One region of the Paenibacillus sp. FSL H3-0310 genome, then DNA from elsewhere that is predicted to be linked to it. Evidence: riboswitches for the same ligand, from Rfam matches in the RefSeq annotation. Region 1 holds a riboswitch; each other region holds the start of a gene.
What was found. A riboswitch is a leader RNA that binds a small molecule or an ion and turns the genes downstream of it on or off. The one in region 1 is predicted to bind cyclic di-GMP.
Positions count from the first base shown of each region.

Region 1 (7,872 bases):
TATGTTGGTTGGCAGTGGGTATTCTACATTAACCTGCCGCTAGGAATTATTGCACTGTTCCTGATTGCAACTTCTTATAAGGAGTCGATCTCCCACGCTAAACAGCGCATTGACTGGGGTGGAGCCTTCACTCTGGTTGGCGCGATTATCTGCCTAATGTTCGCTCTGGAACTTGGTGGTAATCAATATGCTTGGGATTCCAGTGCCATCCTTGGCTTATTCGTAGGTTTTGCTGTTCTCTTGCTGGCGTTTATCCTTATTGAGAGAGTAGCTGCTGAACCTGTGATCTCGTTCGCTATGTTCCGCAAACGGTTGTTTGCAACAAGCAGCGTGACCAGCCTATTTTATGGCTCTGCTTTTATCGTAGCTACTATTTACATTCCTATCTTTGTGCAGGGTGTATTTGGCGGCTCAGCTACGAACTCAGGGCTGATCCTTATGCCGATGATGATCGGTACGGTCGTTGGCAGTCAGACCGGGGGGCTGCTTACAACAAAAACCAGCTTCCGCAACATTATGATCCTATCCGCAGTCTGCTTTGTCGCAGGGGTCTACAGCCTAAGCACTTTATCACCAGATACCTCCCGCCTCATGCTTAATGTATTTATGGCTCTGACTGGGTTCGGCGTAGGCTTTTCCTTCTCCGTGCTGAGTATGGCAGCTATCCATAATTTCGATATGCGCCAACGGGGATCGGCAACATCGACCAGTACCTTCATGCGCTCCCTTGGAATGACGCTGGGAATTACGATCTTCGGGATTATTCAGCGGAATAGCTTTACTAACAGTCTAAGCGATGCTTTTGGCGGTAGTGAACAGTCAGCAGCTTTCGGAGATCCACGCGCTGCGTTAACACCTGAAGCAAGAGCAAAGATCCCTGCTGAAATATTAGAAAAAATATCAAGTGCGTTATCCACCTCTATTGCACAAACCTTTATGTGGGCTTTGATTCCTGCAGTGCTCGGTCTAGTCTTTGTACTGCTCATGCCAAAAGACCGTCTTACCATTCCTGCTAAAGCTGTTCAGGCGTCAGAGGGCAAAAGGTAACCATTATGTCCATGAAATTAGCCATTTTAGGTTTACTGCTGGAGCGGAACATGCATCCCTATGAAATCACATTAGTGATGAAGGAACGTTCCATGGACCGGATCACGAAGCTGCAGATGGGATCACTCTATTATGCTGTGGATAAGCTTGCACAAGATGGTTATATAGAAGCTTTAGAGGTCATCCGCAGCAGTGATCGGCCGGACAAAACAATCTATGCCATAACGGAGCAAGGTAAAGCTTTATTCGAACAGCTTATCCTGCAACAGATTAAGAAAAACGAACCCTTCTATCATCCGATGTATATGGCCCTGGCTATGTCCCGTCATATCGATCAGAGCAAGGTTGAGAAGCTGCTCGAGGAACGCCTCCGGGAAACAGAACATCAGGTTAATCTGGCTTATCAGGTATACGAGGAGCATATCTCCATCGTGCCTCGTTCTGCCCTGCATCTAATGTACGGTACATATGAGCACACCCTGACTGAGCTGAAATGGCTGCAGCGCCTATACGATGATGTTGTAGCACGCAAGCTAAAAGACATAGGGACACCGTTGAATTTAGAGGCCTAATGGCCTCTTTTTTCTGTTTAAGGGAGTCAAAATACGTTTATTAACGAGCACAATAGCCATTAAATCTCAAAGAAAGGCGAGGCGGTAAAAATGACTCAAGAAAAACATCAGCGGAATAGTGACAAACGGGATCACCCGGAACAATATCCAACAGAGAAAGAAAGTCTATTCGATCTTCATGAAAGTGAGCAGAATGTAGACCCGATTCCGATGGAAGATTTGACGCTGGAAAAGCACGAAGAAAAGAATAAAGAAGAGACCAAACACCGCTCTTCCAGCGACAAAAAATACCATACGGGCTTCTGAGAGTGTACAATATCTACAAGTACGCAATCATAATTTCCAAGGAGGAATCACATTGTTGAAAGCGTTACCTTTAAACAAGCGCGGGATTCCCGCAAGCCGCATTGCTTTAGGCTGCATGGGGCTAGGCGGTGACTGGGACCATGAGCCGATTACTGCGGAGAATGTTAAACAGGGACATGAAGCGGTTGATGCCGCCCTTTCCATCGGCATCAACATGTTTGATCATGCAGATATCTATACTCGTGGGAAGGCGGAGAAGGTATTCGGTCAGATTTTTAAGGATCGTCCAAGACTACGTGAAGAAATCATAATTCAATCTAAATGTGGAATTAAGCTAATGGAGCCTGGAGACAGCACTAATACGTTTGATTTCTCTGGCCAACATATTCTGAACAGTGTAGATGGAATATTGTCACGACTTGGGACCGAATACATTGATATTCTTCTACTGCATAGACCTGATCCCTTAATGGATCCCGAGGAAGTAGCCTCCGCATTACATCAACTGAAGGCCGCTGGTAAGGTTCGTCATTTCGGGGTTTCCAATATGAGCGCCGCTCAGATCAAGCTGCTGCAGACTTATTGCGATGAACCTTTTATCGTAAACCAGCTGCATATGAGCTTGGCTAAGATCAGCTGGGTGGATGCTGGAATCAGTGTAAATCGTGAACCCTGGAAGGATATTATCTTTCCTGAGGGAACCCTTGAACATTGTCGAATGGAGAACATTCAGCTTCAAGCCTGGGGGCCACTCGCCCAAGGTCTATTTAGCGGGCGTTCATTAGAGGATCAACCGGAGAATATCGTCCAAACAGCAGCTATGGTCCAACAGCTTGCAGATGAAAAAGGAACAACACCCGAAGCCATTGTACTGGCTTGGCTAATGACACATCCAGCTGCCATTCAGCCTGTTATTGGAACTGTGAATCCGAAGCGTATTACTGCCTGTGCCGATGCGGACAAGCTGGAGCTTAGCCGTAAAGAATGGTATGACCTGTATGTTAGTTCACGCGGTTCAAAACTTCCGTAACATATACATTTATATTCTCAACTTCATTACTCCGCTTATGCCCGGCTCGCGTTACTACTGCGAGCCGGGTATTTTTTTGCGAATCACTCTAACTTATCGTTCTTTATTGAGAATATATTTAGTAATCGAGCGATATATGGAGTTATTTAGAGATAAATTATCATTTTCGTTCTTTATAGAGTACAAATGCGCGTTATTGGCAGTTTTCTTTTTGATTTATTCCATGTATGATTCATTACAGAAGTTGTTCTTAATAAAGAACGATAATAACGAACCAAAGAAACAGACATTGAGGGGAGGTATTCCTCTGAGACCCAGATCAGCAAGGAGAAGACCTAGAAGAAACAGGAAAATCGGATTACGTATACTGCAATCAGGAATGGCTGTCTCCGTCTTATTTCTATATACCTCGCAGCAAGTTGGTGGTACCTATGGAGGCTTTGGAGCCGCTACGCAAACCACTAGCACGATTAGCTTTTGCGAAGTATTTCCGAATTCGATCAAGGCACTGCTTACAGAGTTCAAAGAGCATGTTAATCGAGCGCTCACTTTAAAAGAATCACTACAGCCCTTTTCCTCATCAGCTAACTACTCGGACGTTTCGGGAATAGAAGGGATGTCGCTGGAAGAGCTTGATGTCGCTGCAGAAGAGATTTCTTCGCAAATAGCGGCGCTTCAATCCCAAATAGATAGCGTTAACGAGCAACTGGCGGCTAACAGCCAAATTTGGAATCAAATCCACAATGAGCTAAGTGCAGCAGCAGCCTTACTCTTCCAGATAGGAGGATATATGACTTCTCTAGATTCCAACTGTCTAGAAATCAAGGACGAGCAATTTTTCAGAGATTTACAAAGCAGCCTGAATCAAAGCGGTGTGATCTCAGAATCCTTGAATGCTTCCTTAAATGGAGTTATTAGTTACCTAACCTCCATACACGATGTTGGTCTTCCATTCGCTTCGGTAGTTACCAGTGATGTTTATGGACAACTTGAATTACGCGAAGGAGAGTTCCCACAGCCACTGCCATTCCTGATTACCTTCACTCAACCAGACGGCGTGATCTCTAGCGACCTCACCTCATCTTATGAAGCTCTAAATACCGAATTGACTAACCATAAAGAATCGGCAACCTCAGGTATCACTACCCTTCAAGATAAACTCCAATTGATCAGTCAGACTCGCGAGCAAAAACTAGAAGAGCTTGAAAAAGCTCGGCTAGAAGAAGAGCAAGCAAAGAAAGAAGAAGAAGCGAAAAAAGAAGAAGAACGTTTGGCTGAGGAGAAAAGGCAACAAGAAGCCGAGGATAAAGCGAAAGCTGAGGCAACCCCTCCAACATCAGGCGAAACTGCTCTGGAAGCCCCAAATAAAGAACAACCTGAAGCCCCAGCCACTGACCCGGTTAAGCCGGAAATTGACGAAGAGCTCACAATTCCAAAAGATGTCCCTCAGCAAGAGGCTCCACAAGAGACGCCAAAGGCGGAAGACAGTACGACTACCCCGCCGGTAGCAACCCAAGCTCCTTCGGACCCTCAACCTGAGAAAGGTGGAGAATAAGATGCGAATTAAAAAAATTATCAATAATACCCTATCGAGCTTAATGCTTGTGATCTTTATTCTGCTGGTGGCAGCCGTAGTGTTATCCAAGGCCTCCGGCGGTGAACCTGCTTTCTTCGGATATGAGATCAAAACCGTACTCTCAGGATCGATGGAACCAGGAATTCAGACAGGCTCAATTGTCGCATTAAAACCCGGAGGGGATATGAATCGTTTCAAACCAGGCGATGTCATCACCTTTAGGAATGAAGATAATCTGCTCATTACTCACCGGATTGTAGAAGCGACCGTCAATAACGCTACTGGTGAAGCTGTTTATCGCACTAAAGGCGATAACAACGACGCGCCCGACATGAACCCTACCAGTTCTGTGAATGTTGTAGCTCAGTATACCGGGGTCACTGTACCCTATGTCGGTTACGCTATGAATTTCGCGGTTTCCAAAGCTGGAAGTGTAGTCCTCATGATCGTGCCTGGCTTGATGCTTCTGCTCTATGCTCTGTATACCTCTTGGAAGGCTGTAGCTGCATTAGAAAAGAAAAATGCTGCCCTACTGCCAGCCTCACCGCCCCCAACAGAAACACAGCCCTAAGTTGATTGTCCACTTCCGCTTACGAACCGGAAGATACAATATATAAATTTTATAAAAAATTCAAACACAAATTTGAGGAGGAATTTTATTATGGGTATCAAGAAAACATTGGGTCTTGGCGTAGCATCTGCAGCACTGGGTTTATCATTAATCGGCGGAGGAACCTTCGCATACTTTAGCGACACTGCGCAAAGCACAGCTACATTCGCAGCGGGCACGCTCGATCTGAACTCCGACCCTTCTGTCATCGTTAATATTCCTAACCTGAAACCAGGTGATACGGTAACTAAATCCTTCAAATTGAAAAACGATGGTTCGCTCGATATCGGATCTATTATTCTGAATACATCGACTCAAATCACGGATGCTAAAGGAGATAACTACCTGGATTTAGCCGAGTTCATTAAAGTTAAATTCCTTAGAAATAATGATAAAGGAGTACCTATCGTCTCTCCTGAAAATGTAGTTTATGAGACTACACTTGCTGCTTTAAAAAGTCAGCATCCGGATCTCGTAAAAAATACAGGTTGGGATCAACTCTTTACCGAAGCATCCGGTATTAAAGCCGGTACCAACGACAGCTTCTCCGTCCAATTCGAATTTGTGGAAAATAACCAAGATCAAAATATTTTCCAAGGCGATAGCTTAACACTGACTTGGGATTTCGTAGCTAAACAAGGTGCGAAAAAAGACTACTAAGATCAATAAAGTAATTTAATAAAATACTCGAAGAGCAGCAGATCCTGAATCCGGCCACGGATAAGCAGATTGCTGCTCTTCTCTTTACAATAAACTTTGTCCGATTTATTGATATTTGCTATACTAATAACAAAAATTACGGAGGGGCGTCAGCATAGTGCCACAGAATATGGGCCAACGTATCCAGCAGCTCCGCCTAGACAAGGGTTTCTCCCTATCTGAGCTTGCGGACAGAGCAGATGTGGCTAAGTCGTATCTTAGCAACGTGGAGAGAAACATCCAATCCAATCCATCCATCCAGTTTATCGAAAAAATCGCTGACGCGCTTCAGGTATCCATTCATGCCCTACTCTATGGAGAACCCAATGATGCAGAGGAATCACATTTAGATTCGGAATGGTTCCGATTGGTGCAGGAAGCTATGGACTCAGGCATTAGCAAACGCGAATTCAAAGAATTTCTGGACTATCAGAAATGGAAGCTCGATCAAAAGGATTAATACTTCCTACTAATCTGGTACGATCCTCTCTTCTACTAAATCATATCGAAAAAGGACACAGCGAAGAACCGCTGTGCCCTTTTTCGATATGTAACCCCTCTAATGTATTACTGCACGATCTGCACAGTTTTCTCATGAAAGAACTGGCGGATTTCATCTGCCTTAATGCCAGCCTTCTTAGCTGCTAATAATAAATGTACCCACTCTTGATCCAGATCAATAAACTGCTGTTCTCTGTTGCTACCCTGGTTGGACTTTTCCAAAAAATCTCCCCCTAAGATTTTACGTCCCCAGGCAATCCGGCTGTCATAGTATCTCTACCTTAGACCCGCGACTTTGTGCCCCTGCCTTTCGGCAAGTTTACCTTTTACTGGACCCTTTTCACGAAAGGATCTACTTAAAAAACTATAAAATTACTATCTGCAATAACATTATACAAAAAGAAAGCGGAAAAGTGTGTCGATTCCTGGTTACTTTCTATTTTAAAAACGAAAAATAAAAGATTTTTTTTCAAAGATCTTGTCCGATTATCACGATACTCGTCCGTTACATAAAATAAATTGTACTAGCAAAATAAATATTTACTGACCTAATAGTTAAAAATAAGGATAATAGAATCATTTTAATAGGCCTTTAGAATGGGTAATGAGAAGAAACACCCTTCTTTTCATTAGAACAAGCTAACCCATACCATTTTGCGAACGTATTGGACGAAAGAATGAATTGATTACAGTGGCCGAAAGTAGCACAATAAGATGAGAAATGAAACCGCAATCATCACAGCTCCAGTAAGCGTTGACACAAAATGTCACGTATGGAGTTCATCCGTTAAGGAGGATGTATTCATGGCAGCCAAAGAGCCCTATAACGAATCCATTTGGAGTAAGTATTACGGACCCAATTTAGGCTACATTCAAGAAAGATATGAACAGTTTGTGAAAGATCCCTCCACCGTAGAAAATAATTATCGCGAGCTTTTTACAAATTCGGGACCTCCTCCCCTAACTCCGGATAGCGAACCGGCTCCTCAGCCGCGCATCTCGGGAGACACCGAATGGCTTAGAAAAGCAGTAAGAGCTTCCAAGCTAATCGCCAATATTCGTATATATGGCCATATGGCCGCTGAAATTGATCCGCTGGTACGCGATCAGAATCCCATGGCAAAATATCTTGAGCTTGAAACCTATGGGCTGACCCGCGAAGACCTGATCGCACTGCCTGCCACGCTTATATGGGAAAATGCGCCGAATGATGTGCATACCGGATGGGATGCCGTGCAACGTATGCGTCAGGCATACACCAAGACTATCGCCTATGAATTCGGGCATGTGCATGAAGAAAAAGAACTGCAATGGCTAAATAGACAGGCAGAATCCACCAGCTCACCAGCACCCCTAAATAATACAGAACGCAAAGAGCTCCTGAACCGCCTGATTCAGGTAGAGCAATTTGAAACCTTCCTCCACAAGACTTTTGTAGGTCAGAAGCGTTTCAGTCTTGAAGGCAATGATGCTCTTGTGCCGATGTTAGATGAAATCGTACGTGCTGCTGCACATGACGGTGCGGAGCATA
Region 1 is NZ_JBBODC010000002.1:627,273-635,144, forward strand. It holds gene MHH63_RS22225 (MDR family MFS transporter) at 1-1,047, shown strand, start outside; gene MHH63_RS22230 (PadR family transcriptional regulator) at 1,053-1,619, shown strand; gene MHH63_RS22235 (hypothetical protein) at 1,710-1,925, shown strand; gene MHH63_RS22240 (aldo/keto reductase) at 1,978-2,955, shown strand; gene MHH63_RS22245 (hypothetical protein) at 3,335-4,510, shown strand; gene sipW (signal peptidase I SipW) at 4,512-5,102, shown strand; gene MHH63_RS22255 (TasA family protein) at 5,193-5,801, shown strand; gene MHH63_RS22260 (helix-turn-helix domain-containing protein) at 5,971-6,300, shown strand; gene MHH63_RS22265 (anti-repressor SinI family protein) at 6,408-6,563, opposite strand; cyclic di-GMP riboswitch class I at 6,591-6,675, opposite strand; gene MHH63_RS22270 (2-oxoglutarate dehydrogenase E1 component) at 7,146-7,872, shown strand, end outside.

Region 2 (7,872 bases), 120 kb from region 1:
CCCTCGGTTGGTTTCAGTATCCCGTTAAACAATTGCAGCAGCGTCGATTTACCTGAGCCCGTCGCCCCCGCAATACCAACCATCGAGCCAATGGGTACACTGAGGTTAATGTCCCGGAGCGCCGTCAGCTTCCAGAGGCTTCGGTCAGCGTAGGTGTAACTTACTTGCTGTAATTCTATGGCCATAACGTATCTATAAGCTCCTTTTCACTGGTCGGAACATCCACATGAATGCCCTGGTTCTGCAGCTCGCGTGCAAGGCGCCAAGAATAAGGTTCACGCAGATGACATTTTTCCAGAAGCTCCTCGTTCCGGAACAACTCCGCCGGTGTAACATCTGCAGCCAAACCACCTCCATGCAGCGCAAGCACCCGATCCGATGCCAAAATCTCATCTGCATCATGCGTAATCATGAGGATCGTGTACTTCCCTTCTGCCCGCATATCCTGCAGAATACCGAGAAGGTCATTTCTGCTTCCTTCATCCAACATAGAAGAGGCCTCGTCAAAAATGACGATGCCTGGTTCCATAGCAAGAATGGAAGCAATAGCAACACGCTGCTTTTGACCTCCCGACAGCTCACCCGGATGCTTGGACAACAGATGATTTATTCCTAGTCTCGTCGTATAGGAGTGCAAACGTTCAGCCATCTCTTCGTACGGCAAACAAAGCCCTTCCAGGCCGAATAGGATATCTTCCTCTACAGTGGCTCCAATAAACTGATTATCCGGATTTTGGAACACCATTCCGATACATTGCCGAATGCTTCCGATCGTTTCCTCACTAAGCAGCATGCCACTAACCACAATCTCACCAGCCCCCTTAGGCAGCAGAGCATTGAGCAGCTTGACCAACGTAGACTTCCCGCAGCCATTAGGACCAACCAAGCTAACCCATTGTCCTTGAGAGATAGATAACGTTATATTTTGAAGAATCGGATGCTCGGGATCATAGCCAAACGATACCCCATCCAGAGAGATGACTGCTTGTCCTTCTCCCTCTAAGTCTTGACCTTCGTATGATTCATTCATGTTAGTCATCCTTCCGCTGATGTGACTAATCAGTCCAAAAATTCTTCAAACAGCGATATTTTTGACAATGACGCCACCAAATAACGGACTGCATAGCCCACGGCAATTCCTGTTACTACCCCAGTGATCAGCAGCATGGGAAGATAATAAAAAATACTAAGTGATGCAAATACCATAGAAGCTGCCAGCAGCTGACCGATATTATGCGCAATCCCACCGGCTATACTAATTCCGATCAAGCTTATACTCTTACCTTTGCCACTAATCAGCATCAGCACAAACATAACAACAAAGCTAAAAAGTGAACCAAATAAACTAAACAGCAAGCTTGAGAAGGTACCTAGCAGAAATGCAGTAAGCAGTGTTTTGAGGATGACAAGCAGCAAAGCATCCCGTCCACGTAAAAAGTAAATACAAGTCAAAATCATAATGTTGGCCAGTCCGAGCTTAGCACCCGGCACCAGTCCCATCCCGGATAACGGAATCTGTGCCTCTATTAAACTTAACACTACTGCCACTGCGGCGAAAATCGCAATAATCACTGTTCTTTTTAAAGCTGTTGCAGATTCACTACTGGACATAGGCATCTATATCATCCTCCCCCGACGCACTGGTGATTTCGACTAATACTCTATGCGGTAGACAGACAATCGTCTGTTTGGGCAGGGTAATAAAACCAAAACCTAGGCAAACTTTATCAGCGCAATCGGCATCGTACATTTCAATCCCGTAATCATGCACCTTCAAAATGTTATAGCCGCGTTCCGTGCGGACCTCAATGGTTTGTTCTTCTTTTGTAAGCTTTACCGTTTTAAATAACTCACCGTCCACCGTTACATTGGCTATGAGATTTTTACCGGCCCCACCTTTGTCATCATTGTCCGAAAACCATCTCGGTACGAGAAAAGCGAGCGCAGCAATCAATACGATGGAAATCAGCCACACATCTGCGCGTTTCATAAAAATCTCCCTTATTTTTTAATTAAAATCCAGACTTATTAATTATAACGGTCTACCCTCAATCCTTCAATCAATGTTGGAGTTTATTGTCAGTTTTAGAGAGCTGTTCACAAAATAGGCACGCAAAATAACCCCAGCAGACACAACCCATTCGTCTCTGGCATTTTCAGTTGAAGTTTGTAGCGTTTGCAAAAATATCCAACTTACATTTTAGCCCATTTGCACCGAGATCGCCCATCTCCTCTGGTATACTAGCTTTTCCGGAATAATTCACAATTAACCCAATTTAAGTTACTTTCAAAATCTAAGCGCCCCTTATCGAGGTTTGTTCCTCTCTAGAATCAAATAAACCTTATCTTGGAATTCATTATTATATTTGCCTTTTAAACAATAGTGTGTTATATTTATATGGTATTTGTTTTTCGATATATTGAATATCCCCACCAAGAAGATGTCAGGCCGACTATTATACACATCGGCATTTTGGACAAAGAGGCTTTATGTTTTCTTGCAGTACTCTTCCTTTTTATGAGATTAAATTCGAAATATAGCATTCCGATTCACACTGGCGCGGTCAATGGAGCCGCAAGGGCAAAAGAGAGGTAGGGCTTTTGTCGTATTGGAAGGATTATTCTCGCCACACGGCTGCTGGAAATAACAAGGAATCAAGACACCCGTTACTCACGAACGGCGGGGGATGAATATAACGAGAAAGCATGACGGTACGATCCTTATTCAAGGACTACGTCATGTGTGGAAAAATATAGGCGCCCGATAACCGCTACCTAGCGGATATCGGGCGCTGTCTACGTTCAGGACTTATTTTACATATCGACTTACAAAAGCTGTTACTACATCTATATACCCCGCCTTATCCGTATCATAAGACAATCCATGCCCCGCTTGCGGTACTATGAGCCTCTCTTTTGGACTCTGGCATGCCTCATACAATTCATTCATCATAGCAAAAGGTACAAAGTTATCCGCATCCCCATGAATAAAAAGAATCGGAGCCTTCGCTTTCCGCACTTGTTTTAATGCAGAGGCTTCACCAAAACCATACCCCGCCTTCAAGCGGGTGATTAGACTTGCACTTTGAACGAAAGGGAAACTTGGCAAGCGATACATGCGTCGTAGTTGGTAAGATAATTGTGCTTTTACTGAGGTATAAGCGCAGTCCGCAACAATAGCTTTTACCTGCGGCGGAAGATCTTCCCCTGAGGTCATTAGCACTGTAGCACCGCCCATAGAGACGCCGTGAAGCACAATTTGAGCACTGGGCCCAGTCTTTTTAATCATGTATTCAATCCATTGCAAATAATCTTTTCGTTCCGGCCAACCAAAACCAATGTAATCCCCTGCGCTATCTCCATGCCCTCTTGCATCGGGAATTAGGATGTTAAAGCCTAAGGTCTCGTAGTAGATTTTGGCGTACGCCCCCATATCCTTTGCTTTACCTGAATAACCGTGGGCTAGAATGGCTGTGCGTCCCGCAGCACGATTAGATTGGAGTAAGTAACCCCTTAGTTTAAGTCCATCTGCAGATACGATCTCAATATTCTCGAAGCTCTGGCGAGAGACCCAATCCTTCCCCTCCCCCCAAGAAGCTCCGGCAACCGGAGGATCAGCCTTCAGATTAGGATTATTACTTAGAAATACCTTTGGCGCTCGTTTAATAGCAATACCATAGAAGAAAAATCCCACATAGATTAGAATCCCTATGATGATTACAGCGCTAATAATGAACCATATCAATTCGCCTTCGCCATCCCCTCTTCATTTCTTTTCCAACAAGAGTATACCATCTACTTAGAATGCACCAAACTATCGCAATCATGACATACAAATAGAGCCGCCATCGGAACACTCCCGAAAGCGACTCTATGTTGATCTACCCTTTATTATTTATTCTTTTTGGAGAACTTGGTTCTCATTAATAATCCGATAAGTGCAAAACCTAAACCTGCTACATAGTAAGGTGCAGGACTTGATTCACCCGTTTTTGGCAATTCCTTCACAGGTGGCTTACCTAATGGGATCGTATCGTCCACTACGATGATTTCATCAGGTGTTGGTGTTGGCGTTGGTGTCACTGCCGGTACCGGACCTAATGGGATCTCATCATCATCAACAAGTACTTGTGTGCTATTCGACGGTGTTGGTACTGGCGCTGGTGTCGGCGAAGCTACAGGCCCAAGCGGCACGGGATCTTCTGCAAGAACTATAGTGCCAATTACGGATGATGGCGTTGGTGTCGGGAACACCGAAGTCTCTGGTGTCGACGTTGGTGTTACCGTTGGTGTTGGTGTTACCTCTGGTGTTACCGTTGGTGTTACCTCTGGCGTTACCGTCGGTGTTGGTGTTGCTTCAGGCGTCGGCGTTGGTGTCGGCGTCACTGTCGGCGTTGGCGCTGGTGTCGGCGTTGGCGTTGGTGTCGGCGTTGGTGTCGGTGTTGGTGTCACTGTCGGCGTTGGTGTCGGTGTCGGCGTCGGCGTCGGCGTCGGCGTCACTGTCGGCGTTGGTGTCGGTGTCGGTGTTGGCATCACTGTCGGCGTTGGTGTCACTGTTGGCGTTGGCGTCGGTGTCACTGTCGGCGTTGGCGTCGGCGTTGGCGTCGGTGTCACTGTCGGCGTTGGCGTTGGTGTCACTGTCGGCGTCGGCGTTGGTGTCACTGTCGGCGTCGGCGTTGGTGTCGGCGTCGGTGTCACTGTCGGCGTTGGCGTTGGTGTCACTGTCGGCGTCGGCGTTGGTGTCACTGTCGGCGTCGGCGTTGGTGTCGGCGTTGGTGTCGGCGTCGGTGTTGGCGTCACTGTCGGCGTTGGCGTTGGTGTCACTGTCGGCGTCGGCGTTGGTGTCACTGTCGGCGTCGGCGTTGGTGTCACTGTTGGCGTCGGCGTTGGTGTCACTGTTGGCGTCGGCGTTGGTGTCACTGTCGGCGTCGGCGTTGGTGTCACTGTCGGCGTCGGCGTTGGTGTCACTGTCGGCGTCGGCGTTGGTGTCACTGTCGGCGTTGGTGTTGGTGTCACTGTCGGCGTTGGTGTCGGTGTTGGTGTCGGTGTTGGTGTCGGTGTTGGTGTCACTGTCGGCGTTGGTGTCGGTGTTGGCGTCACTGTCGGCGTTGGTGTCACTGTAGGCGTTGGCGTCGGCGTTGGCGTCGGTGTTGGCGTCACTGTCGGCGTTGGTGTCACTGTTGGCGTTGGCGTCGGCGTTGGCGTCGGTGTCACTGTCGGCGTTGGTGTTGGTGTCACTGTTGGTGTCGGCGTCACTGTCGGCGTTGGCGTCACTGTCGGCGTTGGTGTCGGCGTCGGCGTTGGTGTCACTGTCGGCGTCGGACATGGTGTTGGCGTCGGTGTCGGCGTTGGTGTCACTGTCGGCGTCGGCGTTGGTGTCACTGTAGGCGTTGGCGTCGGCGTCGGTGTCGGCGTTGGCGTTGGTGTTGGTGTCGGTGTCACTATCGGCGTTGGCGTTGGCGTTGGCGTTGGTGTTGGTGTCGGTGTCACTGTCGGCGTTGGTGTCACTGTTGGTGTTGGTGTCGGCGTCACTGTTGGTGTCGGCGTCACTGTTGGTGTTGGTGTCGGCGTTGGTGTCGGCGTTGGTCCGGGTTCATCACCATCGTATGGATAGTGGTGAAATTCACCACCACCAGTACCTTTGAGTGAAGCCGCCACTAAAGTACCGTTAATCTGACCATTAATAAAATCAACATGAGCATAGGGGGCAAGTATGCTTCCCATTACACCTATGCCTGCCATATCAAGATACGCAGCTTGGCTAAAGTTAAGCAAAATTTTCTTGCTGTTCAACACGTTATTAGGTAGAAATCCGAAGTTTTTCATTTTTACGTTAGAACCATCAATATTAATAATTGCAGTAGATCCTGAAGGAACATTTATTGTAATTCCGTAGGTATTAGAGACGTTATCTCCTGAAACATTAAAAACATTGACCGCAGGATCTGTACCTGTCAGGGTAAGGCTGCCATATTGGTACACTGTTGTTCCATTCGCCGGCAATGCTGCAAGTTCTGCTGATTTGTCCTTCAAAGACTGACCTACTGCTGAAAAGTCAATCGTACTCCCCTGTCTTTTTGTACCACCCTTGAGGAGCGTTACATTCCCTGAAAAATCTCCCCCGTGCACGATATTCCCATAAACAGTACCTCCGTTGAAAGTAAGATTCCCTCCAACAACAAGTGTGTCAGTCAGGGAAACCTCTGCAGCGGTCAACCTATCTCCAACACTATAGTTGGTTAAGTTAACGTTACCTCCAGCAGCAAACCTTCCTTCCGTATCCGAAACTGTCGTTATATCCCCTAGAATAAACACGTTGTAGACCGCTGCAATTCCCAATGTAGAAGAACTGCTAGCTCCAGCAACTCCAGCTCCCAATGAGGAAAGCCCACTACCTACCGTCAAAATCCCAGCTAATACAAGCGAGAGTAACGGTTTTATTCTTCTTTTCAAATGGCACACCTCCTAAAACTATGATTTATATTAATCAGAATAATTACCAGAAACTCTAAAGGACCTAACAACAAAAAAGACCGCCAAAAAGAAGTGAAATTCCCTTCTCATGGCAGTCGGACGGTCATTGTGCCTTTAAGACACTTTAGACTCCTGGACTTTGCGTCCCGCCCTTTCAGACGGTTTGCTATTATCATGACTATATATATGTATTACACTGCAAGTCCAGAACTGGTAGCTGAAGCATTCTATCCAATAACAGTCTATGACTTTTAATACTTTTGAATTAATAACAGTTTAGCTCCCGACACCCACAATTGTCAATCAATTCCTTTCGATAATTCCCCGCATTAGTACCACACAAAAAAAGCGCCTAAAGGCGCTTCGCATAAGGTTTTTCATTAAATTTTAAAGTAACTGTATATAGCCCAATATGGATATCCATAAGGGAACACTCAGAATTAAACCAAAAAACAATCCACGCTGGAGGCTGCCCTCTTTTTCCATCATAATTCTCCTTTATTTGCGTTCGATACATTAATTTTTATTATTACAATTTTTAATATAATTTATTCTTCGTTATTTAGTTGTGAATTTTATCACATTGGATAAGCTGTTTAGAAATACCATTGATTATTTTTGGAATATCGGGGTAGAATACGAATATACGTTCCTATTAGAGGTGATGAGATTCATGCATAGAGCAGAAAGCAGGGACAACATGCTGGTGAAATCTTATTTATTGCTTCCGATGATTTTATCAGCTTTCGAACGGGACTCCGCCATTTTATCTACACACTTACGAACACCCGCCCCTTATCTGGAGGTGCTTGGAACAGCTGCTGCAGTAGCTACAACAGATCTAAGGGATGTTCGTGCAGAAATGAGAAGACGGGGAATCAAGGTGTATGAGCAAAACAGACTTAATACGGGAATTGAAGCCAAGTATATATGTCGTGGCTATCATGAACGAATGCTGCTGTTGAATGACATTGTTGCGGCTCAGGCTGCCATCCATATGCGCAGATATCTAGGGCTGGATATTTCATCTTTTAAGAGTTACGAAGAACAGTACCAGATTAAGTAAAGCTGTATAGAAGCCGCTGCGCTCTCTCCCCCCAATCAATTAGTGAACAAAAAAATAGGCCTTACCATGGGAGTTGGCAAGACCTGAGAGAGATATACCACAAAACACTGGGGGGTGTTTGGTGTCTCTAATATATACCTCGAACCTGAAAAAAAGCTGATAGGCACATAAAAATTACATTAAAAATATTGTTCGCCGTTCAGAAGTGAGTAGAGTGCTCCCACAAGCTTAGCCGACCTTTAGCTGGAATTGGATGGCTTAATGGATGAACCCCTTCAAGCTTCCAGGCAAACCGTCCTTCACTATAGTCGCCAAAATCATATTCGTTCCCA
Region 2 is NZ_JBBODC010000002.1:506,890-514,761, forward strand. It holds gene MHH63_RS21695 (energy-coupling factor transporter ATPase) at 1-185, opposite strand, end outside; gene MHH63_RS21700 (ATP-binding cassette domain-containing protein) at 176-1,030, opposite strand; gene MHH63_RS21705 (Gx transporter family protein) at 1,060-1,617, opposite strand; gene MHH63_RS21710 (NusG domain II-containing protein) at 1,601-1,990, opposite strand; gene MHH63_RS21715 (alpha/beta hydrolase) at 2,810-3,745, opposite strand; gene MHH63_RS21720 (choice-of-anchor A family protein) at 3,892-6,453, opposite strand; cyclic di-GMP riboswitch class I at 6,562-6,652, opposite strand; gene MHH63_RS21725 (hypothetical protein) at 7,148-7,540, shown strand; gene MHH63_RS21730 (ASCH domain-containing protein) at 7,740-7,872, opposite strand, start outside.
Region 2: it holds a riboswitch for cyclic di-GMP, as region 1 does, so the genes downstream of both, MHH63_RS21720 (choice-of-anchor A family protein) here and MHH63_RS22265 (anti-repressor SinI family protein) in region 1, are expected to answer to the same signal.

Region 3 (7,872 bases), 590 kb from region 1:
GTTCAGCTTAACGAAGGTTGTCTCTTCCGGTACTGTAATGGTAGGTTTGCTTGAATTATTCGAGAACTTCGCATCCGCCCATACCGTATGGTCTGAAGCATTGCCATCCTTAGCATCTGTTGTAACCAGCTTCACCTCTCTTGCGCCAGTCACAGGGATTTTCACAAATTGATGTTCTGTTCCTGCCCGGAAAACATCACTCTCAAATTTCTGTTCTCCATCCACATACACTGCAAAAGTAGCCGAGGAAGGTTTCCCTTTCATGGCTTGATCAATCCCAATGTAGCTTTCAAAGAAGTCGTAACCCTTACCTTCAATATCGTAAACTACCTCAGAGTTGGCATGAACACCAATCCCTTTCGCGTACGTCGCAGCCAACCCTTGGCGAACAAGGGTTATGATTCCCCCGGAAACGGCTTTATCTTTCTTTAATTCACCCCAGCCTACAACGACTGACTTGGCATTGAGATCGGAAATATAGGCGTAGTCGCTCGTTACCGTAACCTGTGTGGTTTTCGTTTCCGTAACCCCTTCGCTTTTCACTTCATATACAATTTCGTAGTTGCCTTTTTGCGTTACATCAACGTTATTGGCTTTCAGAGAGACATCTGCAGTAATATCGTTTCCTAGATAGTTAGCCGCTTTTACATAGCTCATCGGATCAAAGGTTTGATTAAGCTTTAAAGTGAGCTGATCTTCAACAGACAAGGCTGGCTTAAAGGCTTTAACCTGTACGGGCTTCAGTGGGTTCAGCTTTTTATCATAACCGACGATCTTGTACGTATAGTTGATACTCGCATCTACATTCTGATCCACAAATTGCTCAGTTCCTGTAAAACCAACTAACACATCATTTCTATACACTTCATATCCTAAAAAGTCTTGCTTAAGCTCTTTATCTATACTGAAACTTAACGTGTTCGTTCTAGCCGTGGTGTTAGGTGTGATATTAACCTTAATGGCCAGATTTTTATCCGCTATTCCAGTTCCCTCATAATTAATCACCGAGTTATTTAAATACCATAACTTTTGCGGTGCCGGATACTTGGCTACTTTCGCTTTTGTCTCAGGATTCACAGTGAAGCCATGTCTGGCAAAATAGCTGCTTAAATCTAATCCCAGTACTTCGGAGGAGAACTCCACCAAATACTGCTGCTTGGAATTGTCACCGTTGGTAAGGATGACCTTCCGCTCCCGATATAGCTTGGTCAGCTCTGTCCAGTATCCCGGATGTGCCAGCTCCAGCTGCCAATAGGCTCCGAGTTGTGCAAATAAGCCCTGCTGATTCATAACCACTTTGTTTTCTTCGAGGACATATTTATAGATATCTGATTCATACGGTATACGATTATCTATCGAATTCGCCGCGACAGACATAAACATAGACACCATATTATTAGTTACTTCGCCATATTCCCGTTCACCCATAGCCAAGCGATGCCCGATTTCGTGATTCAGTCCCCAGCCCGGATAAGCTTTGTTAAAATCACCTAACATGGTTCCTACTGTTCCAAGTTGGATCCCTGTATGATCTCCCGCTGCATACATCGCACCATAAGGCTGCATCAAGCGAATATTCTCACGAATTAGCTTGGCATCATGAATCTCGCTACTGCCATCCAGGCCATAGAAGGCAAAAATACTCTTCATCCAGGTGTCATACCCAGTTACGGTGTCCAGCGGGTTATTTCCTTGCGTAATATATTTGTTGTACGCCTCCGTCGCCGTTCCTGTGAAAATAACATGATCGCTGGCCAGTTCTACCACATCTATGAGTTTACGATCTTGAACATTTGGATGAGCCGCTTTATCTTCGTCTAGTCTTTGTTTGTATGTGATTAAGAAGGTTTTGAATTGTTCTGGATCCGTGGTCTTGGTCATAAAAGGAATCTTTTCTAAACCTTCGAAGCGGATCAATGGCGCTTTCCCTTGTTCCTCTGCTGTATAGGGATTTACGATATAAACGGTGCCGCCCTTAGTCACTTCATGTGCATAATAACTATTCATAGCAAATTCAGGAACGGTTATAATGTTCTTACCTGGACGCAATTGCACACCTCTAGCCCAAACATTCCAAGCGGCCTCTTGTTGAGAAAAGACTAAAGAAGGTAGCTTATCGTTAGAAGCTGCATCCACATAAACGTTGATCGTATCTCCAGGCATTGCAACGAGACCTGTAGGCTGGTTGTTCGTACCAAAACCAATTCTCAGGTTTTCCTGCGCATGCTTTTTCATATCTCCACGTTGTTCCGCCTCAATGATGGTGCCTTCGGTTTGAACTTCACCATTCACTAGCCTCTTAGCTAAATCCAAAGAATCTTTCAGGATTGGATAGAGCGGATGTACTTTTGCCGCTTCTTCTAATTCGTTGATTGCTTCGACGCTATTATAAGCAGGCACAACCGCACTCATCGTTCCATCTGTGAAAATACCATTTACAGCTTCGCTTACTTTATCTTCTGTATAAAATCTAAATTCAGCCGCAAAAGGTCTGTTGATATTAGCTTTTGTGAACTTAAATTTTAATCTTTTAAACTTCGTCGGTTCGAATTTAAATTCCAGAAAGTCATTGGTACTAATCGCGGTTCCGCTAGATACAAGTTGGAAGGTCTCTCCTTTACTCGTCTCTGATGCATAGATTTCAAAAGCCTCTGGGAATCCTTTGCGGTTATCTCTAGCCAAAAAAGCCACTCTGTCCAGCACTTCCGCTTGCGCTAGTTCAAACACGACTTCATTCGTGAAGCTTGCATCATTGTTTTTGTTCGTTTCCCAATGCGTAGTGGGCTGGTCATCCAGCATATATTCAGGCTTCGTACCTGGGTAGCTTCCACCGTTCACCGTTACTTTTGATACGTTTGCATTCGGCATTCTATAAGCTTGGCTATAGGCATTTTCATAGGCTGTTCCATACCCTTTTAGCTTCGAAACCTTGGCTGCCGTTGCCTCTACCTGATGGTTCTTCAAAAGGATCTTTGCATTCTCTATCTCTTCTTTAAACTGCGCATACAGTGGATGTGCCTGCACTTCATTCTCTAAAGCTGTTAATTTCTCTGTCGTATTAAAGGCAGCACTAACTTGGCTCAAGGTATCATCTGTAAATAATTTTTTCATTTTAGCAGAGACACTATCCTCTTTATAAAAAGAAAACTCAGCCGCACTCGCCCAATCTTGGTTCGCTTTTTTGAAGACAAATTTAAGTCTCTTAAAAGCCGTAGGTGCGAACTGAATCTCCACTACATCACCGGTTGAGCCTGTATATTCTCCAGAAGACACGAGCGTAAAATCACCCGCATCGGTAGTGGAGCCGTAGATATCAAATTCTTGAGCAAAACCTTTACCTTTCGCACCGGATTGCCTAGCCGCGTATACCATTCTATTTAATTCAGTGGACTCATTGAAAACAAACACAACCTCATTCGTAAACGTTGAACTATTCGGTTTGCCAGTCTCCCAATGCGTGCTCATATCCCCATCCATAGCCTTAGCTATAGGCGAGCCTGAGTAGTTGCCACCGTTATTTGTGATGGATTTAATATTTGCTGGATTCATTCTAAAAACCTCATTATAGGCATTTAGAGCATCCTTGCCGTACAGCTCAAACGGAATAACCGAGGCGTTGCTTAATAAGTTAACCTTACTTTGCGCCACTGTTTTTGTTACATTTACCTTGCTTGCCTCACTTGCTAAAGCATAACCTGCCTCACTCGAAAAACTGGCCAACATGGCCGCCGATGTAGCGATCGCAATCATTTTCTTCATCTCTTCTTACCCCCAGATGTCATATGAATCTCTCCAGTGCCCAAAAATGGGCACAAAAAAAACTACCCCAAAAGAGTAGCTTGATTGCGTATAAAGTCGCCTAAAAATTAAGACTTAATTTTTATTAAACCTTAACAAGCATAAACGCCTTCGGCGTCCTTATAAGGACGGTAAGCGTTTAAGCGAGAAATATAAGATATTAAGTATAGTTTTATAACTTATACTTTCTTATATTTTAACAAAAAGCGTTACGCACTCTTTGGCAGCTGGCTGACAATAGTTATGATAACCTTAGTCCCTATAGCTTTGCGTCCCTACATTTCCATAGGTTTGCCTATGAAGTTTCGAATACATTCAAAGAGTAACATAAGCCTAGATCTGATCGCATGATTAATTGGTATGAAATGAGTATAGGTAATTGCAATTAGTTTTTCTTATGTGATAGATATTATTTATCGACTATCCCGGAAGAGAAGGACATCCTTTAGGACTGTAGGTCTACTTAACTCTCCGATCCAAACAAACCCCGGAACCAATTCCACACATCGCCCGTGACGGGAATTAATCCGAAACCATGTTCGCCAACTGCGATTACACCATATGCCCATTGTCCGATAGCTATGGCACCCCCAGCGATCCTGCCTATCGCTATCGCACCAAACGCCGTATCCCCTATGGCGATGGCCCCCAACGCTTTTTCCGCGATTGCGATCGCTCCTACAGCCACGCCTGCAATCGCAATCGCTCCCACTGCGAAGCCAAGCCAGCTAAGTGCTATTGCTCCGATCGCTAACCACATTCCCAGTGATATTGCTCCTAAGGATAATACGCCCACGCTTATCGCACCTATGGAAATCAAGCCAACAGCTACATCTCCAATAGCGATTAATCCAACGGCTGTCTTCACACGGGGTTTACCTCCACGGCCATACGCTTGACCTGAGTATCGCCCTAGATTACTGCGAATACTGATGACCGGAAATGAGGGAGAAGGCCATTGATAATCAATCTCTCGTCCATCAAAGCCCCTAGAATCCGCCCAGCGCGTTACAAATTGATGCCATTTCATATTTATCCCGTCCCCCTTTTCAAATTACCTAAATTATACAACCCCGGGGGTTGGCTGTACTCAGACTCTGACCTGAAATTCATCTCATCCTCTGGACGGATATATACTCATTAGGATTACTGTTTGGGAATAGGATCAGGCTTTCCAAATAAATAGCCCTGAAACAACTGATAACCACTCTGCTTAAGCCATTCAAAGTCCTCTCTAAACTCCACACCTTCTGCTAAAGGAACGGATTGGATTTCTAAAGCTTTTTCTAAAAATTGCTTTGCTATTTTCTGTTTGTTCAGATCGCTGGACACACCCTGAACATATTTCATATCCAGCTTCATGTAATGGGGTTTAAGCTCCAATAACATCTCGATCGTGCTGAAGCCCTCACCAACATCATCTAAAGCGTATTCAAATCCCCGATCCTTGTAATATGTCAAAATAGCTTTCAAATGAGCGAGATCATCCACTTTCTCCGTCTCAACAACTTCAAAGACAAAAAGAGAAGGATCGACGCCTAATTGATTGGCCAGTTCAACGGTTGATCTTAAGCAGAACTCTGGAGCGTAGATCGACGTTGGGATAAAATTAATAAACGTTTTTTTATTTAAGGGTGCAGCATATTTTACAGCCGTCATTCTACATAACCGGTCTAAAGCATATAAACGCCCACGATTCCGTGCCGCCGCAAAAATCTCATTAGGATAGATAAGAGATCCGTCTTCTTTTTTAAATCTGGATAGGAGCTCGTATGCAAAAATCTCTTCCCTTACGTTCACAATCGGTTGGAAGTAGCAAGTAACAAGACCCTTAGTGATAACCTCATCAATCCACTCCATATCAAGTACAGTGGGTAATTCGGATAGAGGTCTCCATGTTTGGTCATCTATACGGAATTCAACCTGCTCCGACTCCATATGGTCATTACAGAAATCCAGAAAATCCCGCACCCCAGCCTCCTTAATTGTAATCACATTTTCTTCCACCTTATGTATCGTATTACTTCTACTCAAGTGATGAATAACCTCAGGTAAAACCCTAAGATTAAGCTCACCATGAGCCTTGATTTGAAAATTCAGCTCTCTTACTACACAATGATTACAAGCCACATTCATAACCCCTTTAATAATCGATTCTCTGAAAAAGATCCCGGAACGGCTCTTCTCAATCGAAATCCGTATACTCCAGTAAATACGCCGGGTCTAACACGGTGATCTGCTGATGTTGAATCTCAATAATCTTTTGTTCTTGCAGATCTTTAAGCACAAGGGTAGCCGTCTCCCTTAACGTTCCGATCATATCACGCGCTCTCGCATCATGAAATTTCATTTCATATAATAACCGATTCGATAAAAATAAACGCTCCATTTGCAGCAGCATCAATTGATCCTTAATCAACGGGTAATCGGCAACCATCTGCTTAAAAGGCTCATGTTTAATCTCAAATAATACAGTATCATTCATAGCCACCGCAGACAGCACTCTTATATTGGAGGGATGGATCACTTCCAGATCGCCATAATCCCCGAATAGATAATGTAGGTATGATCCACATTCCATAGTTTTGTATGCCAACATACTGATAATAAATCATCATCCTGTTATATTCTATCGTAACGTTGTCACATAGGCTTGATGCCAATACGAATTACAAAGGAGATCCATTCATGAAATTCCGAATTCCCTTTTACAGCTTGAACGATTAGAGAAACTGGATCTCAGATGGAATCACAGCTTGAAGGGAACAGACATTTTAGAGCAATTAGAGCAAAGAGGATGTATCGTTTATAAATAACAAAAAAAGCCTCCAATTAAAGAAGCTTTTCACTCAAATCCATAATATGCGTAACGCGATTTCTCCCCTGTTCTTTAGAAACGTAAAGCGCTTGATCAGCTTTTTCCAGAAGAGTGATGTCTGTATCGGTTGCTTCAAAGGTAGCTATGCCAATGCTTACCGTAATGCTGCCAATCTCCCAAGTGGAGCTGGCTATGAATTGTCGTAGACTCTCAGCTATAGCCGTGGCATCCGATGAATCTGTATTAGGCAGCAGAAGGATAAACTCCTCACCACCATACCTAGCTGCGATATCTTCTTTACGAGATTGGGACTTCAGGATACTCGCCAATTTCTCCAGGACATAATCACCCATCTGATGACCGTAGGTGTCATTCACATTTTTAAAGTGATCAATATCTAGAATACATAACGAAAAAGGCGCCTGATCACGGTGATACGCTGCAATCTGTTCTTCCAGCTTTTCTTGCAGGAACCTTCTATTCTTTAATCCAGTAAGCTTGTCTGTAGTAGATAGCTCTACTAAAACGGCATTCATCTCCAGTAATTCAGCTTGCTTTTGCTCGATTTCCAGGTGGATTTGTTTGAGCTTTGCCAGCGCCTGATCTTTTTCCCAATATGCCTCTTCTATTTGCTTCTTCGCAGATCGTAACTCTAGCTCATAATCAATACGTTTGCCCATCTGTACGAGAATACAATCAATGACCTCTACACCTTCACATTCAAGGCGTCTACCATTTAACAAGTAAGGCACGGCTTGCCCCTTGCTGTCCTTCAAATTGATAAATAGCTCTTCTACATGTCCATTCAGATTGATAAAAGGATAGAAGTATGAATGAAAAATAAGCTTGTTGGCTGTAGACATGATAGATTCAAAGTGTTTATTTACCAAATCAACCTGTTGATATCCCATCCCATCCAAAAAGGTTTGATTCACATCGAGGATCATTCCTTCATGGGTAATGGAAACATATCCGCATGGCGCATATTTTAACCGGTCATCCATTGTCTAAATATCCTTTCAACACCATAATCTTCTCCATCTCACCCAAGATACTCATTAATCAAAGTAATGGTCTCCTGGGGATGGCTAATATGTGGATAATGGCCCTTGGCCTCCATTAACCGGAACGTACTATTATTCATATGTCTATGTAAATATTCTCCTACTTCTATAGGAACGATACTATCATCCGAGCATTGCAATATGAGTGTAGGCACTGTCGCTTTAGGCAGATCTTCTCGATGATCCGAAAAA
Region 3 is NZ_JBBODC010000002.1:1,218,989-1,226,860, reverse strand. It holds gene MHH63_RS24905 (NPCBM/NEW2 domain-containing protein) at 1-3,759, opposite strand, end outside; cyclic di-GMP riboswitch class I at 4,018-4,104, opposite strand; gene MHH63_RS24900 (hypothetical protein) at 4,262-4,828, opposite strand; gene MHH63_RS24895 (EAL domain-containing protein) at 4,945-5,793, opposite strand; gene MHH63_RS24890 (Crp/Fnr family transcriptional regulator) at 5,984-6,379, opposite strand; gene MHH63_RS24885 (sensor domain-containing diguanylate cyclase) at 6,631-7,620, opposite strand; gene MHH63_RS24880 (alpha/beta fold hydrolase) at 7,659-7,872, opposite strand, start outside.
Region 3: it holds a riboswitch for cyclic di-GMP, as region 1 does, so the genes downstream of both, MHH63_RS24905 (NPCBM/NEW2 domain-containing protein) here and MHH63_RS22265 (anti-repressor SinI family protein) in region 1, are expected to answer to the same signal.

Region 4 (7,872 bases), on a different contig from region 1:
AAAGAATTGTTCAAGTGAACAAGTTCCCGGTTGATATCGCTCCTGAAGGACATCAAATTGTAGTATCCCATAACGACAAACCAGGGATTATCGGACTTGTGGGCACATTGCTGGGCGAAAATGATGTCAATATCGCCTCCATGCAAGTGGGACGTAAAATCGTTGGTGGCGAAGCAATCATGCTGCTGACCGTTGATAAAGCTGTACCTACTCATGTGCTTGTGAAGCTTGCTGGCCTGCCAGAAATCAACACTGCCGAAGAAATCATTCTTCTGTAAGCAATACGATAGAAATCAAACAACAGAGCAGCGATCCTCCTCTTATAGGAGTTTCGCTGCTTTTGTTGTTGATCGTTGACCCGTTTCGGCTTCATTTACAATATCGAATTGAGTACCCTCGTGGAGGCTTACGTACGCCCTTGAGGTTACGGACCCAGATGACCTTATATGCAATAATTTCGCCTTTGAAGCAGGGTTTCGGACTCTGGTGCCACTATTCCTCAAAAAGAGAGCTAAATCAGGTGCTTTGCCTATCAATAGCGTCTCTGGGGACCGATAGCGTTCTAAATATACGAAAATACTGCATTATAGATCAGCTGTGTCCTATACTGCTTCACACGCACATATGGGATCAAACAGATCAAGTTTGCTGTTTAGACTAAGAATGCGGGAACAGTCCGACCATCGATGTCTGTAAATCCATACTTTTCAGCCAGCTTAGCAACCTGCTGCGGTTGTCCGGTCATAGACATGACCTTAGGATCGGCTGCTAGAGCAGCGGCTGCTCTACCGATATAGGTTGTGGATTCAGTCATCTGCAATTCTTCAACCTCATGCCAATGCTCCTCATCCGTGTTCATGCTCTCCAACACCGCCTCTGTCCTCATCCAGCCCGGAGTAAGCGGAATAACTGCAATGTTGTCCTCTTTAAGCTCATTCGATAACCCGTAGGCCATGCGGACAAGTGAGTTTTTAGAAAGATCATAATAGAAGTTTCCAAGATATTTGTAATGATCCCAAAAGGTTGTGTGGATGATTAGACCGCCAGCTTTTGCCTCACGCATTAATGGTATTGCATAATAATTTGTTATCAACTGTGCCCTCACACCCGCATTAAACATATTGTCCCAATGCGCTGTAGGAAGCTCCCAGAAAGACTTCTGCTCAATAGGTAAATCGTTGCCGCCCCATACATTATTGACTAAAATATCAAGCTTTCCTTGCTCTGAAGCAATCTGGCGAATGACCGCCTCTGTCTCCTGATCTTTTGTATGATCACATCGTATGGCGCTGCCGGACCCTCCCTCCGCTTTTATTTCCCTAAGTACGTTATCAATGCTCCGCTTGCTATGCTCTATGCCAGAAGCCTCTGTCGTTCTGCCCGTAATATAAACGAATGCACCTTTCCTTGCCAGCTCCAATGCAATTCCTCTACCAGCACCTCTGCTGCCTCCGGTGACCAATGCTACTTTTCCTTTTAAAGTCATGTTCTCAATCCTTTCTACACTTGTTTTTCTCTAAATGTTCTGTATTTAATCCTTACCTTATATAAGTATAATTCTTTAATATGACATCAACTGACATATATAATATAATAATTAATTAAGAACTAACTAACATTTATTAGGAGGAGGAATGTTCCCTTAATGAGAGCCGATCGTTTGTTATCCATCTTACTTTTGCTGCAAAATCGTGGAAAGATGACGTCCCGTGAGCTAGCCCAGACCTTAGAAGTGTCTGAACGAACTGTGTTTAGAGATATGGAAGCCTTATGTACAGCGGGAATACCGATTCTTGCCGAACGGGGACGCGAAGGGGGTTGGATGCTCACAGAAGGATACCGGACCTCCTTAACGGGTATGAAGCCCTCAGAAATTGCTACTCTGCTGCTGTCCGCAGACTCCTCAATCTTAAAAGATCTGGGTATACAAAACGACTTCTCTTCTGCCGTGCTTAAGCTGGAGGCTGCTTCCCCATCCAGGCCGAATAATCCAGCCAGTTACCTGAGCCAGCGCATTCATATAGATGGTGCCAGCTGGCACCCTTCCGACGAGACATATCCGTTCCTATCTGTCCTGCAGGAAGCTGTTTGGGAAGACCGTAAAGTAAAGATCACTTACCCACGGAATGACGAGATGAAGGAGCGTTTCATTGAACCTCTCGGGTTAGTCGCAAAACGTGGAGTTTGGTATGTAGTGGCACGAACCGAGGGTGAAATGCGGACTTTTCGCGTGTCGAGATTAATACAAGCTGACGCAACTTATGAATCATTTGTCAGACCTGAGGCTTTTGATTTAAAAAGCTACTGGGAACAATCGACTTTAGCTTTTAAAGCAGCACTGCCAAAATATGTAGTGAACTTAAAGGTGAATGAGTCTATTCTTAAAGAATTACAACGTGAAAGATATGTAACTATAACTTTAGTAGAACCCTCTGCTAATACTGGGTGGATGAACGTGGAGGCCGAGTTTAATGCTATAGAATCTGCCTGTCGTATCGTACTCTCTTTCTCTCCTTCAGTTATTGTTTTAGCTCCTATCGAACTAGTAAGGATGGTAAAGTCTGCTATTAAAACAATTTCCACAATATATGAGGAATTTTGACATGAATTCTAAATATCTACTACTTAAAGAAGATTTATGACACTTCTCTATAGACCAATGACCTATAAATCCCCTATAATAACACCATTACATAAAATTTAATAAGGGGGACATTTTACCAATGAGCTGGATGCACAAACTTCCGTTAAAACAAAGAATTGTTGCCGGATGTTACCTCGTTGCCGCACTGTTTGCTATTCCTGTCTTAGTTACGTTAATGATTCTAGGTCAATTTCTCGTAGGAATTATACTAGTAGTTGTTCTTGCAGGTCTGACTTTACCTGTTGCTCGCTTCGTGGAGAGAACGCTTACATCATCTTTTGATGATATTGCTAATGTATCTCACAGTATTTCGAAGGGTGATTTCACTAGCAGAGCGGACGAAAATGGTTCAATGGGTGACGTAAGCCGCTCCTTTAACACAATGATTGATAAGCTCAAGAAGATTTTGACCGATGCATCGCAGATCACCCGTCAAGTTATGGATGCAAGCCGCGGAATCGAAGATAAGAACCAGAACCTGAAAATTGTCATGGCACAAGTAGCCTCTTCTTCTACTGAGCTCGCTCTTGGTGCAAATGAAATATCTACGGATATCGCTGATATGACAGAATCCATTAAAGACATTGAAACTAAAGTATCCAATTATACGAACTCCACCAAAGAAATGAACAGACGTTCAATACATACCTTAGAACTTGTCGAGCAAGGGCGCCAATCCGTAGATACACAGGCTGAAGGCATGCGTAAAAACATAGAGGCTACACAAAAAGTGGCTGATACTATTGAAGCTCTCTCACAAAATGCCCGCGGGATTACGATGATCACCAAGACCATCACAGAGATCGCTGAGCAGACCAACCTGCTGTCACTGAATGCCTCCATCGAAGCTGCTCGTGCCGGAGAGCATGGTCGGGGTTTTGCCGTTGTAGCTCAAGAGGTTCGCAAGCTTGCTGAAGAATCTACGGCATCCACAAAAGAAGTATTCGGCTTGGTCCGCAGCATTGAGTCAGATATTAAACAAGCCATCGATAATATTGCCATCAATGAAGAGGTTGTGCAGGTTCAGAATGAAATGATCACTCAATCTGCCCATATTTTCGCACAAATTGTACAAAGCGTGCAGTACATTACCGAGCAAATCTCTTCATTCTCTGCGGAGAGTGATCTTATGCTAGAAAGTGCCTTGAAAATTTCCAGTGCAATTGAGAATATCTCAGCAATCACCGAAGAAACTGCTGCTGGCACGGAAGAGGTATCGGCGGCTATGAATGAACAGATTAATGCCCTGCAGTCTGTTGCAGAAGAAACGGAAAAAATGACCCAGGCCGTATTTAATCTGCAAAAAACCATTCATATCTTTAAATTCTAGTTCAAAACTATCAACTGCCACCTAAGCTGAGTCTTAGGTGGCAGTTTTTTTCGCGAGGCAAAACTTCATCTCTTGGACAAGACTTTCGTCAAATTTCGAGTTTTTTTAGCGGATTATGTTGACAAAAATTAATGAGGAATATATTGTAAAGGAAAATTATTCTTATCAACTATAAATTAATATTGGCAAAATCCTCGAAAGAGGATGACGCAAAACCATGGATCTACAGCCTCATTTTTTCGTTTGAGGCCATGATTGCCAGGTTGCAGAGGAACCAGGACGGCTGAACTATTGTTCAGTCTTAGCGGTGCCTTATGCCACCAACCTGTGCTTACTATAGAGCACAGGTTTTTACTTTTTGAGTATATTGATCTATCGTATCTATTCGGTAGATTAATAACTAATATATATCAAAAAACTTGTGAGGTGTTTCTTTTGAAGACAGTCGCAGATTACATGGCGGAAGCACTACGTAACCTTGGAGTCACCCATTCTTTTGGGATCATTGGCAAATCCATTTGTCCAATAGTTCTAAAGATGGTGGATTACGGTATTGAATTTATTCCCGGCAGACATGAAGCAAGCTCCGGATTCGAAGCAGCAGGGTATGCGCTGAAAACGGGTAACCTAGGCGTAGCATTTGGTACTTCGGGTCCTGGGGGAACTAACCTGCTTACAGCAGCAGCACATGCGAAAGCTAACAACCTACCTGTCCTATTTATTACCGGCCACCAATCCATTACAGAGCTTGGAATTCCTCAATGTCAGGACTCCACCTCTTTTCTGGCTGATTTAGCTGATATGTTCAAACCTGCCACCTTGTTCAGTAAATTGGTTGAACGTGGGGATCACTTTGGTACTATTTTTAATCATGCGATTTCTGTGGCCCTGACCAAACGGGGTCCTGTTCATCTTTGTATTCCTTTTGATGTACAAACTGAAGTATTGGAAGAATGCAATATAGTAATCCCAGAAAGAGAATCTCTAATTAGTCAAGCTAATATCGATAGAGTCATCGATGCTATTCAAGCTGCTAAGAATCCTTTGATTATTGCGGGTAAAGGAATTAACCGCTCCGGAGCACATAAAGAGCTTGTTCAACTCGCAGAAACTTTTAATATTCCTGTAGTAACATCTCCAGGTGGAAAAGGGGCTATAGTCTGGGATCACCCACTCTATCATGGTCCTATTGGCGTTGGCGGTTCGACCCACGGGGACGATTTATTGAATAAAAGCGATTTATTTATAGTGCTTGGATCACGTTTAAGTGATATGACCATCTGTAATCTTAAACGGGAGAATCATCCAGCAACTTTAATTCAATTTGATATTGATCCAACCTTTGTCGGAAAAATACTATTGTCCAAAACGATACCGGTCACTGGGGACCTGCGCGATAATTTGGTGCACTGCCTAAATCATATTGACCCAAACACAATCACCAAACGTGAGGCTTTGGCCGATGCGGATTATTCAGAAGAGCTTCCAACCCTCAAGAATCTTTCCCTTGCTTCGGTAATGAGCACTTTAAGTGATTTGATCCCTTATAATAATTCAATTTTCGTTGATGATGGAAGTCATGGATTCCACGCTGCAAAATGGTACAAGGTTAAGAAACCGGGCAGCTTTGTTTTTGATGCGTATTTTGCTTGCATGGGTAATTCGATCGGCATGGCTATTGGTGCAAAAGTTGCTGCTCCTGAAGAAACTATCCTCTGCATTACAGGTGATGGTTGTTTCATGATGCTCGGCGCTGAGATTAACACCGCTGTCTGCAAAGATATCCCTGTCATCTTTATCGTGGTCAATAATAAGCAACTAGATATGGCTCTTAAGGGTATGGAGAAAACCACAGGTCGTATCGATGGAACTCTATATGAAGTACCAATGGACGCCGTAAAATTCGCTGAATCTCTAGGTGCTAAAGGCTACAAATGTGAGAATGCGGATGAATTCACAGCTGCAATTAAAGATGCGGTAGCTCTAAACCATGTTGCCGTTATTGAACTACTAACAGACCGTGATGAAGTCCCTCCGACTGCACACCGTACTTTGAACCTAAACTAGGAGGCTAACCATGAAGGAAAATATCAACAGTGGTCTCAACCACTTCACGAATCTATCAGGAGACTATGGCGCAAAAGCACTAGCTCCAATTAAAGACCACTTCCCTGACTTGGCTGAATTTATTATGGGGAATGCCTATGGCGATATTTTTCAACGTAATACTATAGCCCCTGACTGGAAGGAAATCGCAGTCATTTCATCTTTAATTTCAATGGGTCAATTCGAACAGTTGGGCGTTCATTATGTCATGGCCCTTCGTGTTGGAGTTACCGTAGAACAGCTTAAAGGTATTCTATTACACTTAGTACCCGTTATAGGGGCACCTAGAATCATTACAGCTTTTAATATCCTGCTTGCAACCATAGAAGAAATCCAATAACCCAACAGTTCGACAACAATATACAAAATTCGACTTTATTATTGCATACACTTGAAAAATATGCCTATAATAGAGTCGGAATATCCCATTACTTGCTGTATAGTGTCGAATTTTGACTTTTATAAAACAGCTAAATGGATATACATGGCTGGATATTGCAGTCGAACTGTTTTGGACAAATTCAATCTATGGGAGAGATTTAGGCATGGGAAGTTTCGTTTTGAAGACAGACACTACAAACAAGGTTATTAACATTGAGTTAGATGGAACATTTTCTGAAGAAGATGGTCTAAAATCTATTCAAGCTTATCAACAAACTATCAATCCAATTACTCCAGCTGACTATGAACTAAAAATCGACTGCAGAAAGCTAAATGTAACTGCACCAGATGTTGTACCTCTTTTAGAAAGCTGCTTTGTAATGTTTAAGAATGATGGATTTGTAAAAGTAAATCTAACGCTTGAAAATAACCCGATCCTCAAAATGCAGCTTTCCCGTCTTGGCCGTAAAGCTGGACTCGATAACATCGAGATCATTTCTGCGGTTACAGTCTAGATCTTTTAATCTTAATATGTAGGCCACATTTTACTGCTTTCCTGGAGGCGTATTATGACCGGAATTCGTATTAAAGGCATTGATATCTATCATCCCAGCAATATAGTTGGTAACGACTTTTTCATTAAGCATTTTGACGAAAAAGGCATTGATATTCGAGGTCTATTATCCGCATTAGGTCGTATTACACGGTATAGTATTAAGGATGCGGATGAGAATTCCCTTACGATGGCTTTTGAGGCTGCCAGGAATGTTCTGGAGAAAAGTGGTCTCACAGGTGCCGATATCGACCTTATTGCCTATGCAAGTCAAACTCCTGAGTATATCTTTCCTACCAACTCATTAATGATTCACCGTTTGATCAAAGGCGCATCCCATACGATCTGCATTGACAGTAATGCTAATTGTGCGGGTATGACGGCTTCTGTGGAACAGGTTAGCCGTCAGATGCAAGCGAATCCTAGGATTAAACGAGCGTTGGTCATCGGCTCCGATTATGTAACCCCTCATGCCGATAAGAATGATCCAGTCTATTACGCTAACTTCGGTGATGCAGCGGCGGCAGTCATTCTTGAACAAGCTGAGGATGTGGTCGGTTTCATTGACTCTATCTACCAAACGGATCCTTGTGTTTGCGATAATTCCAAGTTCCCGTGCGCAGGCCTGGCTAAACTGGGTAAACAAGGTGTAGCGGCTGGAGAGTTTAATGTGAAGTTTATTCCTTTTGATAATTCCATTTGCATAGATGCTGCTTCTGAGTCTATTCGTACTCTACTGTCTAACAACAATATCGCGCCTGAAGCCATTAAAGCAGCCTGCTTCTCACAGTTTTCATTGCCTAATATCTTAGAGATGTGTGAGAAAGTCGGCATTGATCGCAATGTAGCGGTATACAT
Region 4 is NZ_JBBODC010000001.1:1,522,510-1,530,381, reverse strand. It holds gene serA (phosphoglycerate dehydrogenase) at 1-278, shown strand, start outside; gene MHH63_RS06805 (SDR family NAD(P)-dependent oxidoreductase) at 653-1,486, opposite strand; gene MHH63_RS06800 (helix-turn-helix transcriptional regulator) at 1,646-2,602, shown strand; gene MHH63_RS06795 (methyl-accepting chemotaxis protein) at 2,724-3,974, shown strand; cyclic di-GMP riboswitch class I at 4,149-4,245, shown strand; gene MHH63_RS06790 (thiamine pyrophosphate-binding protein) at 4,401-6,041, shown strand; gene MHH63_RS06785 (carboxymuconolactone decarboxylase family protein) at 6,052-6,420, shown strand; gene MHH63_RS06780 (hypothetical protein) at 6,533-6,976, shown strand; gene MHH63_RS06775 (ketoacyl-ACP synthase III) at 7,031-7,872, shown strand, end outside.
Region 4: it holds a riboswitch for cyclic di-GMP, as region 1 does, so the genes downstream of both, MHH63_RS06790 (thiamine pyrophosphate-binding protein) here and MHH63_RS22265 (anti-repressor SinI family protein) in region 1, are expected to answer to the same signal.